3 regions of the Glutamicibacter sp. BW77 genome follow, and region 3 is predicted to be linked to each of the others. Evidence: riboswitches for the same ligand, from Rfam matches in the RefSeq annotation. Region 3 holds a riboswitch; each other region holds the start of a gene.
The links. A riboswitch is a leader RNA that binds a small molecule or an ion and turns the genes downstream of it on or off. The one in region 3 is predicted to bind S-adenosylmethionine.
Positions count from the first base shown of each region.

Region 1: another riboswitch for S-adenosylmethionine. It lies ahead of CIK74_RS16750 (acyl-CoA dehydrogenase family protein); the one in region 3 lies ahead of CIK74_RS10975 (acyl-CoA dehydrogenase).
Region 2: another riboswitch for S-adenosylmethionine. It lies ahead of CIK74_RS00425 (hypothetical protein); the one in region 3 lies ahead of CIK74_RS10975 (acyl-CoA dehydrogenase).

Region 1 covers NZ_NRGT01000082.1:36,679-41,728, reverse strand. Annotated here, with positions in the region: gene CIK74_RS16765 (LysR substrate-binding domain-containing protein) at 1-222, opposite strand, end outside; gene CIK74_RS16760 (hypothetical protein) at 441-680, opposite strand; gene CIK74_RS16755 (acyl-CoA dehydrogenase family protein) at 713-1,942, opposite strand; gene CIK74_RS16750 (acyl-CoA dehydrogenase family protein) at 1,976-3,202, opposite strand; SAM riboswitch class I at 3,257-3,347, opposite strand; gene CIK74_RS16745 (GntP family permease) at 3,827-5,050, opposite strand, start outside.
Region 2 covers NZ_NRGT01000006.1:51,683-56,732, reverse strand. Annotated here, with positions in the region: gene CIK74_RS00435 (LOG family protein) at 1-584, shown strand, start outside; gene CIK74_RS00430 (VIT1/CCC1 transporter family protein) at 637-1,740, opposite strand; gene CIK74_RS00425 (hypothetical protein) at 1,804-2,070, opposite strand; SAM riboswitch class IV at 2,088-2,200, opposite strand; gene CIK74_RS00420 (DinB family protein) at 2,302-2,901, opposite strand; gene CIK74_RS00415 (helix-turn-helix domain-containing protein) at 3,113-3,676, shown strand; gene CIK74_RS00410 (hypothetical protein) at 3,813-4,226, shown strand; gene CIK74_RS00405 (ROK family protein) at 4,261-5,050, shown strand, end outside.
Region 3 covers NZ_NRGT01000065.1:36,956-42,005, reverse strand. Annotated here, with positions in the region: gene acs (acetate--CoA ligase) at 1-1,960, opposite strand, end outside; gene CIK74_RS18790 (hypothetical protein) at 1,957-2,109, opposite strand; SAM riboswitch class I at 2,109-2,216, opposite strand; SAM riboswitch class I at 2,482-2,581, shown strand; gene CIK74_RS10975 (acyl-CoA dehydrogenase) at 2,598-3,932, shown strand; gene CIK74_RS10970 (LLM class flavin-dependent oxidoreductase) at 3,996-5,050, shown strand, end outside.

The sequences.
Region 1 (5,050 bases), on a different contig from region 3:
CTGCTTGGCATCATGGAGGAAGTCCGTACCCACCGCGGTGAGGACCACGCCGCGCGCCCGGCGCCGCACCAGCAGCTGCGATCCAACCACCCGTTCAAGTTCATCCATCGCCTGCGACATGGCGGCCTGCGAAATGTGGCAGGCGCCAGCAGCCGCGGAGATGGACCCGGTTTCGGCGACGGCGACAAAATACTGTATTTGACGCAGGGTGTAGTTGATCACCCACACAGTCTAGCCAGCGGCATAAGACCCGCCGAAGCAGATTCCATAAAGCACGCTGCGCGCAGCCGTTCGAAACAACCTGCTCGGAGCCCCCTTGGAACGGACGCCTACGATGGAAATGCCCGTGATCTTCAGGCATGCCGGCCTATTGACGAGGGCATGGGTTGCCGCAACGCAGTACCTTCAGAAATACGCTGAGAGCCCTCTTCCGGAAGGGATCAGCACCGCGCCTCGAGATCCATCTGGTCTTCGGCAAGCATCGAGTTGTAGACGGTGACGTCCGCTACGGAATCAGGCAATCGCCGAGTCCGGGCGCTGCCTGTTATCGGAAGGCCGCCGCGGACCGCGAATCCCCAGAGCTTTATCTGCTGAGAGTTGTTGCCGGCGAGGTGAACCCAGGGGGTGCCGGAGAGCTGCTCGGTCATTGATGCGCTGCACGCTGCAGTCCCAGCACTCAAGATGAATGCTGGGCCTGCCTGGTCTTTGGATGCTACTTCGAGGCGCCGATGGCCCAAACACGCGGCAGTTCGGTGCCGTTGACCGCCAGATCGCCGATCAGCCGGGCCTTGAACACCCACGGATTGTGGTTTCCGGCGGTGCGGGCATTGCGCCAATGCCGGTCCAGGTTCTTCGAAACGCTGGTAGCCGAAGCGGCCAACGCGTCGAAGGCGTGGGTGATCGCGTTGAGCACCAGCGGGGTCAGCACCACCTGGGCCTGCGCGCTGGCCAGCTCGGCCGCGTCATTGGCCGCCTCGTCTTCCTCCAACGTCACTTCGCCCTCGTGCCGCGCCAACGCGGTTTCATAGGCTCCCTGCAGGGACTGCGACACGCGTTCCACGGTTCCGGCCGCCGCGAACGCAGTGGCGGATACCTCGCCGATGACCTGAAGCAGCTGCGGATCCTCGGCGGCCACGTTGGCGGCGCCATGGCTGAAGGTGCGCTTGCGGGCCTTCAGCTCGGCGGCGAAGTCACGTTCGGCGGCCTTGGCGGACCCGGCCAGCACAACCAGCAGCACCTGCTGGTAGAACGCGGTCTGGTATTTGAAGCGGGTGTCGAAGTCGATCAGGTCCTCTTCGGCGACGACCGCGTCGGTGAAGGTGGAGGTTCCGGTGCCGGTGGTGCGCTGTCCGAAGCCGTCCCAGTCATCGGCCAGCACCACGCCGGGCTGGTGCCGGTTGACCGCGGCGATCACGCGCTTGCCGGTATCGGTGCGCTCGGCGTAGGTATCCAGCCAGTCGGCGAAGATCGAGCCGGTGGAATAGTACTTGGTGCCGTTGACCAGGAACCCTCCCTCGCCATCCGGGGTGACCTTGGTGATCACCTCGCCCACCTTCACGGTGCCGATCTCGGTCCAGGAATTCCCCACCAACTCCCCGGCGGCAAAGCGGGCCAGCCACTTGTCGCGCCCCGGCCCCGGGGCGGCTACCAGGCGGTCTTCGACGAAAGCGAAGTGGGCGCGCAAGGCCTGGGCGATGCTGGAGTCCGCGGCGGCCAAGTCCACGAGCAATTCGAAGAGCTCGGCCAAGGTGGCCCCTGCCCCGCCGTGGGAGACCGGGACGCGCAATGCGCCGAAGCCGGCGGCGGCCAGCTCGGCCACCTGCTGGTGCGGCAGTTCTCCGCTGCGGTCGCGTTCGGCGGCGCCGGCGGCGATCTTTTCAAAGTGCGGGGCGAAGCGGGTTTTCAATTCAGCCAGGCGGTTGGCGGTGGCAAGTACGGTCATCAGTTCGGTCCAATCCGTGGGTGCGGTTGAGGTTTAGGTGTAGAGCGAGAGCGGCTGGGTTTCCCCGCGCAGGAAGTACGCGCCGACCTCGATTTTCTTGTAGTCCACCGGGTCGTGCAGCGAGTGGGTGCGCACATTGCGCCAGAACAGATCCAGGCCCACATCATTCTGCGTAGAGGAGGAACCGGTGACCTCGAAGATGCGGTTGGCGACCTCCACGCCGATCTCGGTGGAGACCACCTTGGCCTCGGCGATTTCCACCGCCAGCGCCGCGCGTTCAGGCTGGGTGACATTCCCCGCCTTGGCCAGCAGCGCATCGAATTTGCGGCCGAGCTTCTCGGCCAGGGCGGCCACCGCGGCGGTGCGCGCCTTCAGCTCGCCCACGGTGCGCTGGAAGACGACGTCCTGGGAGTAGGTCTCCGCCGCCGAGAGGAACCAGGCGTTCTTGCGGCCCAGCAGGATTTGCTTGCCGCGGGCCAACGCGCCCTCGGCGATGCCCAGGTAGAAGTTCGCGAAGGCCAGCTGGATCCCGGGGGTGAGCAGGGTGGAGACCGGCTCGTCGGTCACCGCCCCGAGCAGATCGGCGGCCTCGATGCGCACGTTGTGGTACTTCAGCGAGTTCGAGGCGCTCAAGCGCTGGCCCAGGTAGTCCCAGTCATCGACGATTTCCAGCCCTTCCCGGTTGCGCGGGAGGACGAAGGCCAACACTTCGCCGTGTCGCGGGCCTCCGGAGACCTCGGCGTTGACGACGATCACCTCGCCGACTCCGGAGCCGGTGGAGAAACGCTTGAAACCGTTCAGCCGGAAGCCATCGTCCTCCGCGGTGAGCGTCAGCTGTGGGTCCACCGGATTCACCGAATCGCCCCAGAGCCAGCCTCCGGCCACGGTCCGCTGCCACCACTCGGCCTGGGCTTCGGCCGGAGCGTAGAAGGCGATGCCGGACTGGTTGATGTAGTGGTAGGCCAGCAGCTGGGAGATGGACCCGTCGGCCGCGGCCAGGATGCGGATGGTTTCAAAAGCGGTGGCCCAGTGCGCTCCGGCTCCCCCGAATTCGGCCGGAACCAGCAGGTTCAGCAGCCCGGCCTCGCGCAGCAGCTGCACCTCGGCGAAGGGCTGCTCGTTTTTGCGGTCGCGCTCCAGCGCGTCCGCGGCCAGGGTGGCCGCGACCTGCTCGGCGATCTCGCGCCAGTGGGCGAGCTCGGCCTCGTCTGCGCTCCCGGTGTAGGGAACGCGGGGCAGTTGCGTGCTCAGTACGGTCATTTTCGTTCTCCCTTAGAGTCTTGCTCCGAAGGAAGCAGAAAGTTGCTTTCTGCTGATCCATCGAACCTGGCGTTAGCACTAGCTGCCGAATGCAGGCTTGCTGCGGCGTCGTCGAGCCAGGTCTCTCAGCCGCTCTGGATGGTTGGTACTTCGAGTGAAACACCGCGGCATGAGCGGATGGAAGGAGCACGTCATCCGACGGAATAGTCGGTCAGAAGTCGTCACAAAGCGAGATTTCCGGCGGACTTGGACCGCCCCGAAGGCGCTGGGACGCCGTCATACTTCTGGAGGTTACGTCATCGGCGATCGGAGAGCTTGATATCCGGATCCAGCATCAATCGACCGGGCACCTGTCAGGGGGATCTCGGTTTCTCAATTAGCCGACAGCGATAAGCGTCAGCGAATGCGGGGGTGGATCATGGATCCAGCGATCAGGCATCCCAGATGGCCGGATTGCCGGTCATTGTTCCCATGCCCGTAATCCTTGCCAGCAAGTCAATGGGGAAAGCTGGGCTGTGCTCGAAGTTGCAGCCTTGCCTATTGCGGCCATCCCGCCAGTTAAACCAATAACCGCGCCATCCACTGATGGCGCGGTTATTGGTTTATGCAGGCTTCTTGGATTTACTAGAGCAGGAATGCCCCGAGGATCCAGACGGTAGCAAATGCGGCGGTGCCCTGGATGGCGGTGGCCACGCTCAAGGTCTTGTAGGCCGTGATCACCGGGATGCGGCTGAGCTGGGAGACCACCCAGAAGTAGGAATCGTTGGCATGCGAGACGACCATCGCGCCGGCGCCAACTGCCAGGACACTGAGCACCATGCCCAGTTCGGAGTCCAGACCGAGGGATCCGAGCATCGGGGCGACCAGCGCCGAGGTGGTCACCATCGACACGGTGGATGAGCCCTGCGCCGACTTCAATGCCGCGGCGATCAGGAATGGCACAGCCAGTCCGAGACCCAAGCCGCTGAGCGAATCGGAGAGGATCGTGGTCAGCTCCGAGGCTGCCAGCACAGCACCAAAGGCTGCGCCGGCACCGGTAATCAGCAGGATGGGCGCCGCGGTGCGCACGGCTTCGTGCATCTGCTCGTTGAAGTCGGCAAGCTTCTTATTGCCGTTCAGCAGCAAGGTCGCGGCGAGCAAACCGAAGATCAGCGCGATCACCGGGGTGCCGATGAAGGACAGTGCTTCCAGTGCGGCGCCTTCGCCGAAGGGATGCGATGGAAGCTTGGCAATCGATGCCGCGCAGATCAAGACCAGCGGAACGAGGATCGGCAGGAAGGCCAAGCCAGGGCTTGGCAGCTTGCCGAAGCTTGCACGCAGCTGCTCGTAATCGAGCTCGGAGATGTCGTTCTCATCCTCGGATGGCAGCGGAGTCCACGTGGACTTGTTGAAGCGGCTGGCATAGAACAGCCCGGCCATGGCCGAGACCACTGCCACCGGCAGGCCGATGGCGATGATCAATCCGAGGTTGTCGGCGATGCCGATGGACTCGGCGGCTGCCAGCGGTCCTGGGGTCGGCGGGACCATGGTGTGGGTGGCATACAGGCCGGTCATCAAGGCAATGGAGGTGGCCAGCGTGGAAACACCGGTGCGCAGGGTGATGGCCTTGCGCAGGGAGTTGAGCACCACGTAGCCCGAGTCGCAGAAGACCGGTATGGAAACGATGTAGCCGATGAGCGACAGCGTCAGGTTGGGGAATCTGGTGCCCAGCACCTTGATCAGCGCATCGGCCATGGAGATCGCGGCCCCGGAACGCTCCAGGATGATGCCGATCATCGTGCCGAAGAGGATTACGAGGCCAATATTGCCCATGGTGCTGCCAAAGGCGGTGGTCACCGTGGAGGCGAC
Region 2 (5,050 bases), on a different contig from region 3:
ACTCGATTGTGACCGGTGGGGGCCCCGGTGCGATGGAAGCAGCTAATGCAGGTGCTTGGCTTGCCGATTATGAGCCCCAAGACATCGTTGCCGCCTTGGATATTTTGGCGCAGGCACCCGACGCTATCCGCCATCGCACTATGTGGGCGCGCGCGGCGGTACGAGTGCGTGAGCAATTTCCTAGCAAGAATCATTCGTTGGGCGTGCCCACCTGGTTCTATGGACATGAGCCACCAAACCTCTTTGCCACACATATTGCCAAGTTCTTCACGAATTCCATTCGCGAAGCGATCTTGCTCGAACAATCAAACGGCGGAATCATAGTGTTGCCAGGCGCTGCCGGGACCGTCCAAGAAATATTCCAAGATGCCTGCGAGAACTATTATGCGACCGGTGCGCGCGTCACCCCTATCGTTTTGGTCGGAGAAAAACATTGGCGCGAAGAACTACCGGTCTGGCCACTGCTCCAAGCGCTGGCAGTTGGCCGGGCCATGGAAGACCGAATTGCGTTGGTAGACACCGTGGACGAAGCGGTCGCATTCATTGAAACCATGACCCCGTTGCGTCGCCGCACACGGTTCTAAAAAAGCTTCTGGCCGCAGCCACCTTGGGCGGCGGCCAGATAGGCAGTGAGCGCTACGCTACCGAGGTTCCAAAGAGCAGACCCAGACAGTACGTAACCGCAGCAGCACCCAAACCAATGGCGAGCTGGCGCATGCCACGTTTTACTGGGGAAGCCCCGGAGAGCAAACCAACGATACCTCCGGTGAGAAGCAACGCAATGCCGACCAAGACCACGGCAACAATCACCGCAGGAAGACCGGAGAGTCCAAAGATATAGGGAAGAATTGGGATGACTGCGCCAGAGGCAAAGAACATAAAGGAAGACATGGCCGCTCCCGGAGCCGAACCAAGTTCCTCATGTTCGCGTTCAAGTTCAGCCGAGCGCACTTCCGGGTGGAGCGAGAACGAGGGGTTGCAGTCACAGGTGAACAGACCCATGCGTTCGGCGGCACGGTGCTCTGCATCCTCATCATTCATTCCTCGGGCCTTATAAATCAAGACCAATTCGTTCGCGTCCAAATCTAGATTCTGAGCCGCAGAGAGTGTGACCTGAGTGGGACGTGATGCGGAGAGCAGCTCGCGCTGGGAACGCACCGAGACGAACTCGCCGGCTGCCATGGACAGCGCACCTGCCAGCAAACCGGCAATACCGGAGAAGAGCACAAACGAAGACGCCACCCCGGTAGCGCCAATACCCATAACCAACGCCAAATTTGAAACGAGACCATCGTTGGCTCCGAAAACTGCTGCGCGGAAGTTGCCAGATAGTCGGGTGCGACCCGCGGTTGCCAAGGCCCGAACAACCTCCTCATGGACCTGTTCATCTGCAGCCATTTGCGGGGCCGCATCTTGATCGGTGGCGTAAGGAGAATTTCCTTCGGCGCGCTGGGCTAGCGCCAGGACAAAGACGGAACCAAAATGGCGGGCCATGAAACGCAACATAGTCCGTCGCAACGAGGGGCGGACCGGGCGGGCGTGTTCGCCTAGTTTTGCACGCCAGTAGTTTTCATGGCGTTCTTCGGCTTCCGCCAGTCCGCGCAGAATCTGGTGTTCTTGCCCGGTGCGTTTTACCGCTAGTTCACGGTAAATCGCACCTTCGGCGACTTCGTCGGCCATATATTTACGCCAACGACGTATTTGTACCTTGGTGGGCTGGGGTGTTGAGCTTTGGGTCATCACGGGGATGAGTCTCCTGAGACAGAGTGGATCTAGCGGGCAGGCTAATGATCCGAGGTAGGTTCAACTGTTCAGTTTAGTGAGCGAAGTGAAAGCTGGGAATTTGGCAAGGCTAAATACGTGGGGGATACCGTGATTATGCCCGGTGACGGCGATAAAAACAGAGAGTTCTTCTCGGGACACATCAAAACTGGGGGTTCGTACGGTACGAGTCAGGGATTCGGCCAGCCGTCGAGGATTGGTGACAAAATAACTAACCCAGAGACCATGCAGTGGAAACTGCACTTGACCGGTTTGCAGATCGATAATCGGAAGAACATTGATACTCATGGCAACACGTACCCTCAAGAGAGCTCTTGCCCGCAGCCGGTCGGCGCACGGACCGCTTCTTCATCCGAACCACCCATGAACCTGGGGTTGGTGCGCGGCCAGTCGGAGCTTGGCGCCGCATCTCGTGAAGCAACATTACGATGCTACACCGACGCCAGCTGCGCCCACGTAGTGCTACGTAATACTAGGTTTACCGGCCCTGCGCTCGCCGAGGACGAACCGCTCAGCGCTCTACTTACGCTGGACTACCTCTTGCGAAAGCTGTTGCAAATGCGAATATTGCTCTTGCCATTGAGCGGAACTGTAACTTGGGAGATTTAGAGCCTGTTCACGAAGGCCGACCTGACCGTCGAGCAGCTCACGAACTATATCAAGCTGTCCGGCGTGCCTGGAGGTCTCCGCGATCATATGCACGATGAGATGTTCTACGGTGCTGTGGCGATGAATGGACCACCAAGGGATGACGGCCGGAGAAGCTAACTCTAAATTATCCAACGCCGCTTCGGCGAAGGCGACGGATTTTCGGTACAGCTCTAGCACGTCTTGAACCGAATAATCTGCCGGAGGCAAAAAATCGATTTGTGAATCCTCACTTTGCAGCAATTCGAGTACATGATCATCGTTAGGGAGTAGCCCCAAGCATTCACCAAAGTAACCATATTCGGTCACAGCTAGGTGGTGCACGATGCCAAGCATATGGGTGCCGGTAGGCGTCATCGGACGGCGGGCCAATTCTTCGCTCAGCGCCTCGCACTTCCAAAGCACGGTGCTACGTGCCTCATTTAAATAGGCGCGAAGCCTTTGGGCGGACGGATCATTGATGGTGTCCATGCGCCGAGTCTAATTTCAGTCGCGTCCAATGGACAGGGCTGAAACGACATTAAGATCGTGAGGTTATCTGAACAGCGACTGCTTAAGTCGGGGCCCGGTTGCATATTGGTAAACTTGCCCAATGTAAGGGTCGGATCAGAATGGTTTGGCCACATCTGTGACCGAGGACCACCAACCCGTGGCGTCTTGGCAACAAAAATGGTGGGAGCTCATGAAAACACTGCCCGTAGAACCCACCGGCGCAGCGATCAATATTGGCGCCCGTTTGCGAGGCGTACGACAAACGCGCCGGCTAACAATCGACCAAGTCGCCGAAATGTCTGGGCTGACTAAAGGTTTCTTGTCTCGGGTCGAACGGGACCTGACAAGCCCATCCGTGTCGACATTGCTCAAGCTCTGCGATGTGTTGGGAATAGAAATTGGCCAACTTTTTTCTGTGCCCGAAACAAAACTAGTCAGGCTTCAAGAAGCACCACGCATTGCCCTAGGTGGTGAGGGAATCACCGAACAACTTGTCACCCCACGCACCGAAACACGTGTGCAAATGATTAGGGCCGAGGTTGCGCCACAGGGTTCGGGTGAAGCCGAACTATATTCGGTGGACTGCAAGGTGGAAGTGCTTCATGTGATTTCTGGCGGATTCACTTTGGTGTTGCCCGAGGACCGTATCGAATTGCACGCAGGAGATACCGTGACTTTTCCGGGCCGCGAGCCACACAGCTGGGAAAATACGACTGATCAGACAGCCGTAGTCACGTGGACTCTCTTACTCTGAATGACAGTGAGCGGTTCGTTCGGGAAAATTTTAGCCACGAGCGGCTGACCGTTTTAGCTAGATAAATTTCAAAGCGTATCCTTGAAATAGTGTCAACAACGTTAATCGACGCCGCTAAATAACCGAAGGGAGCTCCGTGACGGAAAGTGAGCCACGGGCTGAACAGTCGGAACTACGCTCTGCCAATTGGTGGATGTCTGCAATTCTCGGTGTCCTCATTGGTGTGACCATGACGTTGATTCGCACCCAACGTAATTTTTTCATTCTAGGTGCCGCGATTCTTGCCGGCGTAATCTTAGTGTTGGGACTTCGCACTATTTATCGGCGCTCACGCTACCCACAGATGGCTCAGGCTAAAACTTCATGGGTTTATGGGCTTTGGGCCGTGTTGTTGCTGGTGCTTGCTGGCCCGGTACAGCTCATATACGTGGCGGACGAACTCGACGAAATTGCCATCAAGTCGTTAGTTCTCTCGGTGGGTTTCACCCTGGGGTTCCATGAAGTGGACCGGGCCATAGTTGATAGCAGTAAGAAGTCCTTCAAAGCTTAAACGCTAGGCAGTGCTCACTCATAGGGAGGATGCGATGTCCGCCGAGAACCTCGCGATCGGAATCGACATCGGGGGAACTAAAATTGCCGGGGGCATAGTAGATGGTAATGGCCAGATCCTGCGCCGAAGTTTCCGTCCCACTCCGGGGCAGAATGCAGCCTTGACCGAAGATGCTATCGCCGCCGTAGTTAACGAGCTGAGCGATGGTAACCAGCAGCTACCAGTAGGTATCGGAGCCGCCGGGTGGATCAATCGCAGTGGCTCTCACGTTCTTTTCTCGCCTCATCTTGCCTGGCGCGATGAGCCGGTGCTAGAACGTCTCGAAGCAAAAATGAACCGCAAGATCACCTTAAACAATGACGCGGATGCCGCTGGATGGGCGGAACACCGTTTTGGTGCCGCGCGCGGCGAAGAGCTCAGCGTTTGCCTAACGCTCGGCACCGGCATTGGCGGCGCAATTATTTTTGATAATCGAATTTTACGGGGCAGCTTTGGTGTTGCCGGCGAGTTCGGTCATCAAACCTTAGTAGTCGAGGGGCATCGTTGCCCCTGTGGCAACCGTGGGTGTTGGGAGCAATATGCCTCAGGTAACGCGCTGGGACGCGAAGCCGCAGAGCTTGTCCGGCTCAATTCTCCCCGAGCGCATAATCTTCGTGAGGCCTGCTCCGCGGACCCAGCGCTGGTCACGGGCGCGATGGTGACATCTTTGGCCGCTAATGGCGACCTCGCCTGTATGGAACTCATTGAAGAGATGGGACATTGGTTGGGATTGGGAATCTCAAACCTTGCAGCAGTTCTGGATCCTGGTGTCGTGGTGATTGGAG
Region 3 (5,050 bases):
TCCGTGCCCGGCAAATCTCCTCTAGCTCGGCGATGCACGGCTCATTTTGCAAGCTGGTGGTGTCGCCGAGCTTGGTTCCTTCGAAGAGCTGGGTCAGCAGGCGGCGCATGATCTTGCCCGAACGGGTCTTAGGAACATCTGGGACCAATACGATATCGCGTGGTTTAGCGATTGGGCCGATCTGCTCGGTGACCGTTGCGCGCAGGATGGTGATGAACTCTTGCTGACGTGCAAGCGTTTGCGCATCAGGGTTTGCTGAGATCAGTGTCTTATCCAGCGGAACCACAAAGGCGGTGGCCGCGTGGCCGGTCTTCGCATCCGGGGTGGGGCAGACTCCGGCCTCGACGACACCTGCATGGGTCACTAAAGCCGACTCAATCTCAATGGTTGACAGCCGGTGCCCGGAAATATTGATTACGTCATCGGTGCGGCCCAGGATATAGATATCCCCGTCCTCATCAAAGCGGGCACCATCACCGGCAAGGAACCAACCCTGGGCAACATATTGCTCCCAGTAGCTGGTGTAATAACGTTCCGGATTTCCCCAGACCGTCCGGGCCATCGATGGGCCGGTCTGGGTAATTACGATATTTCCTTGTTCGTTTGCAGCCACGGTATTTCCCGCAGCATCAACAATGTCCACCGATACACCCGGTAGGGCGCGCGAGGCACAGCCTGGCTTGAAGTGCGCATCGGTAGGCAACGGCGAAAGTACTGTAGCTCCTGACTCGGACTGCCACCAGGTGTCAACCATCGGGATCCCGTGCTCGGTGTCTCGTCCCACCTGGGCGCGTAGCCAACGCCACGCTTCGGGATTGACCGCTTCGCCCACGGTGCCGCCCACACGAAGTGAGGACAAATTGTAATTGTCCGGAATGCCGTCGGGGAACCAACCCATCAGCGAGCGGACCAGTGTGGGTGCAGTGTAGTAACTGGTGACCTTGTAGCGCTCGATAATTTCAAAGTGGCGTCCGGGATGCGGTGCGTTAGGCACACCCTCGTAGATCACCTGGGTGACACCGTTGGCTAGTGGCCCATAAATTTCATAAGTATGTGCGGTAACCCAAGCCAAATCCGCGGTGCACCAGTGCACGTCATCGGAGCGCTGAGACTCATCAGGATTGCCGAACAAAAGATTGTGGCTATAAGCAGCCTGAGTGAGGTAACCGCCGGTGGTGTGCACCAGCCCCTTAGGCTGTCCGGTAGTTCCCGAGGTGTACATGATGAACAGCGGCGTCTCAGAGTCGAAGGCTTCGGCTTTGTGGTGCGTGGGCTGGTTCTCTACCGTTTCGTGCCACCACAGGTCGCGTCCTTCGGTCCAAGGAATGTCGTCCCCGGTGCGCTGAATAACCAGCACCTTTTCAATGTCATTTTCTCCGGAGACCGCAATATCGGCATTGGTTTTGACGGGAACCGAGCTCCCACGACGGAATTGACCGTCGGTGGTCACCAGCAGCTTCGCTTTGGTGTCTTCCACACGAAATTTGAGTGCCTCCGCGGAGAAACCTCCGAAGACCAGTGAATGGATCGCGCCGATACGGGCGCAGGCCAGGGTGATCACAATTGTTTCGATGAGCACCGGTAGGTAGATGACCACGCGGTCACCCTTGGTAATACCGAGTTCCAATAGCGCGTTGGCCGCTTGGCTAACGCGATCTTGCAGGTTTTGGTAGGTCACCGCAATGCGATCGCCAGGCTCGCCCTCAAAGTAGAGCGCGACCTTGTCGCCATTTCCGGATTCCACGTGGCGGTCCGCGCAGTTCACGGCGGCGTTGAGCTTGCCACCGAGGTACCAAGAGATCTGTGGTCCACGCTTTGCTTGTGGGTCCGCGGCAATGATCTGGCTAGTGGTGTGCCATTTGGTGTCCCAGTCGAGCAAGTTTGCTGCTTCGTCCCAGAACTCCTGACGGTTCTCGGTGCCAGCAGGTGAGGTTGTAGTGGGCAACTTGGTGATAGTCATTGCGTTTCCTTGAAAAGTTTGGGGCGGCTGTTCCTGCGGTGCTTACGTGCGCGTTGTTTAGCTAGCGGGTGTCCAGTTGCTGGCACATCATCGAGCAACTTCTTCGAGTAAGCCAGCTGGGGCAGGGCAATATGAAAACCATGATTCATCTCCATCGTTCCTGGCGGTAGCACCGGCCACACATCTATTTACAAATCGTGTGTGGTGGTTGCTGCGGCGTCACAGAGCCAGATCTCTTGGCCGCTCGGGATGGTTATATGACCATTACAGGCTTTCGAACGAATTCAATGCAAATCCGTCGTAATATGAAAAATATTCGATAACTACGTCACATCATCAAGATGTTTCGATTTTTATTTCATCAACAACGTATTTGGCTGAAAAATCGCGAAACGCTGGGTGTGGCGTTCGACTATGCCGGATAAGTGGAGTCCTTGATGCAATTCAAGGGTCATGCCAGCACGAAGAAATATGACTTGCCGGGTTGAAGGCAACGTAATTCTCAGGCTACAAATGATTACGAACCATCCAGAGCGACCGAGAGATTTGGCTCGAAGACGTCGCAGCAACCACCCACCATTTTTTGGCCCGGGACGGTGCTACAGCCAGAACCGATGGAAAGAATAGAGGACTTTTGATGTCATTTGGCGATTTAGCTGGCGACTTTAATGCGCTTAGCGATCCGTCTGTGGCCGGTAACGCTGCGGAGCTTGATGAGCTGCCTGTAGAGCTACCCACACGACAATTGCTCAAAATAACTCCAGGTTCTGGCGCAGATGAACAGTATGAACGACTTGCAGATATCTTCCGTCCCGTCTTCGCACAGATTGCCGCCGGGTCTAGTGAGCGTGACCGGCAACGGATACTCCCCTTCGAACAGGTCGGGCTGCTTAATCGTGAACGCTTCGGCGCGTTGCGACTATCCATTGCCGAAGGTGGTCATGGCGCACGGCTAAGCGATGTGTTTCGGTTGCTTATTGAGCTAGCCGAAGCTGATTCGCACGTGGCACAACTCTGGAGAGCCCATATTGCCTTCGTAGAAAATGTGGTGCGCTTAGAAGACCAAGTGCTACGCAGCAAGTGGACTACGCGAATCAGCGCCGGCCAGATCGTTGGCAATGCTTATACCGAAGAGGGCGGAAACGCGCTGGGCGTACTGAACACGAAGGTAACTGAGCAAGACTCGCGGTGGTTGGTCAACGGCCGCAAATTTTATTGCACCGGTACCATTTTTGCGGACTGGACCACCGTTGCGGTAGCCCACCCAGAGATCCCTGGTCGCCAGATCGCCGTGGTTTCAACGCAACACAGTGGTGTGAAGATCCTTGATGACTGGGACGGGTTTGGTCAGCAGCTGACCGGTACCGGCAGTACCGAATTCCACAATGTTCCGGTGGATACCTTCATGCCCGAAGATCCCACCGACCCGGAGGCCGCAATCTTCCAGCTGGTACTCATGGCGGTGCAAGCCGGAATTGGTCGGGCCGCACTAAACGACCTGCGATCTTCGGTTCAGGCACGTACCCGCAGCTTCAGTACCGGAACAGGGGTTCCGGTACACCGCGAACCACAGGTACTGCAGCTGGTCGGTGAGGTATCCGCCGAAGTTTTTGCCGCCGACTCCGTGGTCATGGGGGCGGTGCTGGAAGTCGAATCGGCGATGGCCGATGCGAACCTGAACTCCGAGGAACGCTTCGCCGTGTGCGAGCTGGCGGCAAACCGCGCCCAGACCATTGTGCAGCCCTTGGTGATCGGGGCGACGAGCAAACTCTTTGACGGGCTCGGGGCATCGGCTACACGCAACAGCTGCAACATGGACCGGCATTGGCGCAACGCACGCACCATCGCAACGCATAACCCGGCAATTTATAAGGCACGCATCGTAGGGGACTACGAGATCAATGGGGTGCAACCCCAACGGCTCTCGGTCACCGGAACGGTTTCTGGAACACCACAATTTTCTGGAAGCTAAACAAGTTTTTTGAACGCACCGTTAGATTTACAAGAATTCATTTCCATGGATAGGGGTACACCAATGAGCGAGAACAAGCGCGAAATCCTTTTTAACGCCTTCGACATGAACTGCGTGGCTCACCAGTCACCAGGACTGTGGCGTCACCCGGCTGACAAGGCCTCGACCTACAAGACCCTGGGTTACTGGACACACCTGGCCAAGGTGCTGGAAAAGGGCAAGTTCGACGGACTGTTCCTCGCCGATGTGCTGGGCACCTACGACGTGTACAAGGGCTCCAACGAAAGCCCACTACGCACCGGCGCGCAGGCTCCGGTCAACGATCCGATGATGCTGGTTTCAGCGATGGCCGCAGTCACCGAGAACCTCGGTTTTGGTGTCACCGCTGGCACCGCCTATGAGCACCCATATGCTTTCGCCCGCCGTTTGGCCACCCTGGACCACTTGACCGAAGGCCGTGTGGGCTGGAACGTAGTCACCGGTTATCTGCCGTCCGCTGCCCGGAACATGGGCCAGGAAGACCAGATGGAACACGATGAGCGTTACAATCACGCAGACGAGTACCTAGAGGTTGTTTACAAGCTTCTTGAAGGTTCGTGGGAAGACGACGCAGTACAGGCCAACAAGGAAACCGGCGTTTATGCCGACCCGGCTAAGGTGCACTCGATCAACCATGAAGGAAAGTACTTCAAGGTTCCGGGCATCGCCATCACCGAGCCAAGCACCCAGCGTACCCCGGTGATCTACCAGGCCGGAGCTTCTAGCCGCGGCATCAAATTTGCCGCCGGAAACGCCGAATCGGTCTTCGTCACCTGCCCAACCCGTGAGACCCTCAAAGTTGCCGTAGCCAAGATCCGCGATGCGGTCCAGGCAGCCGGTCGTGACCGCTACGACGTGAAGATCTTCGCAATGCAGACCATCATCACCGATGAGACCGCCGAGCTGGCGGAAGCCAAGTACCAGGACTACAAGTCCTACGCGGATATCGAAGGCGCTCAGGTGCTGATGTCTGGCTGGATGGGCATTGACCTCTCCGAATACGGTCCAGATGACGTCATTGGCGAGAACGTAAAGTCCAACGCCATCCAGTCCACCGTGGAGACCTTCCAGAAGGCCAG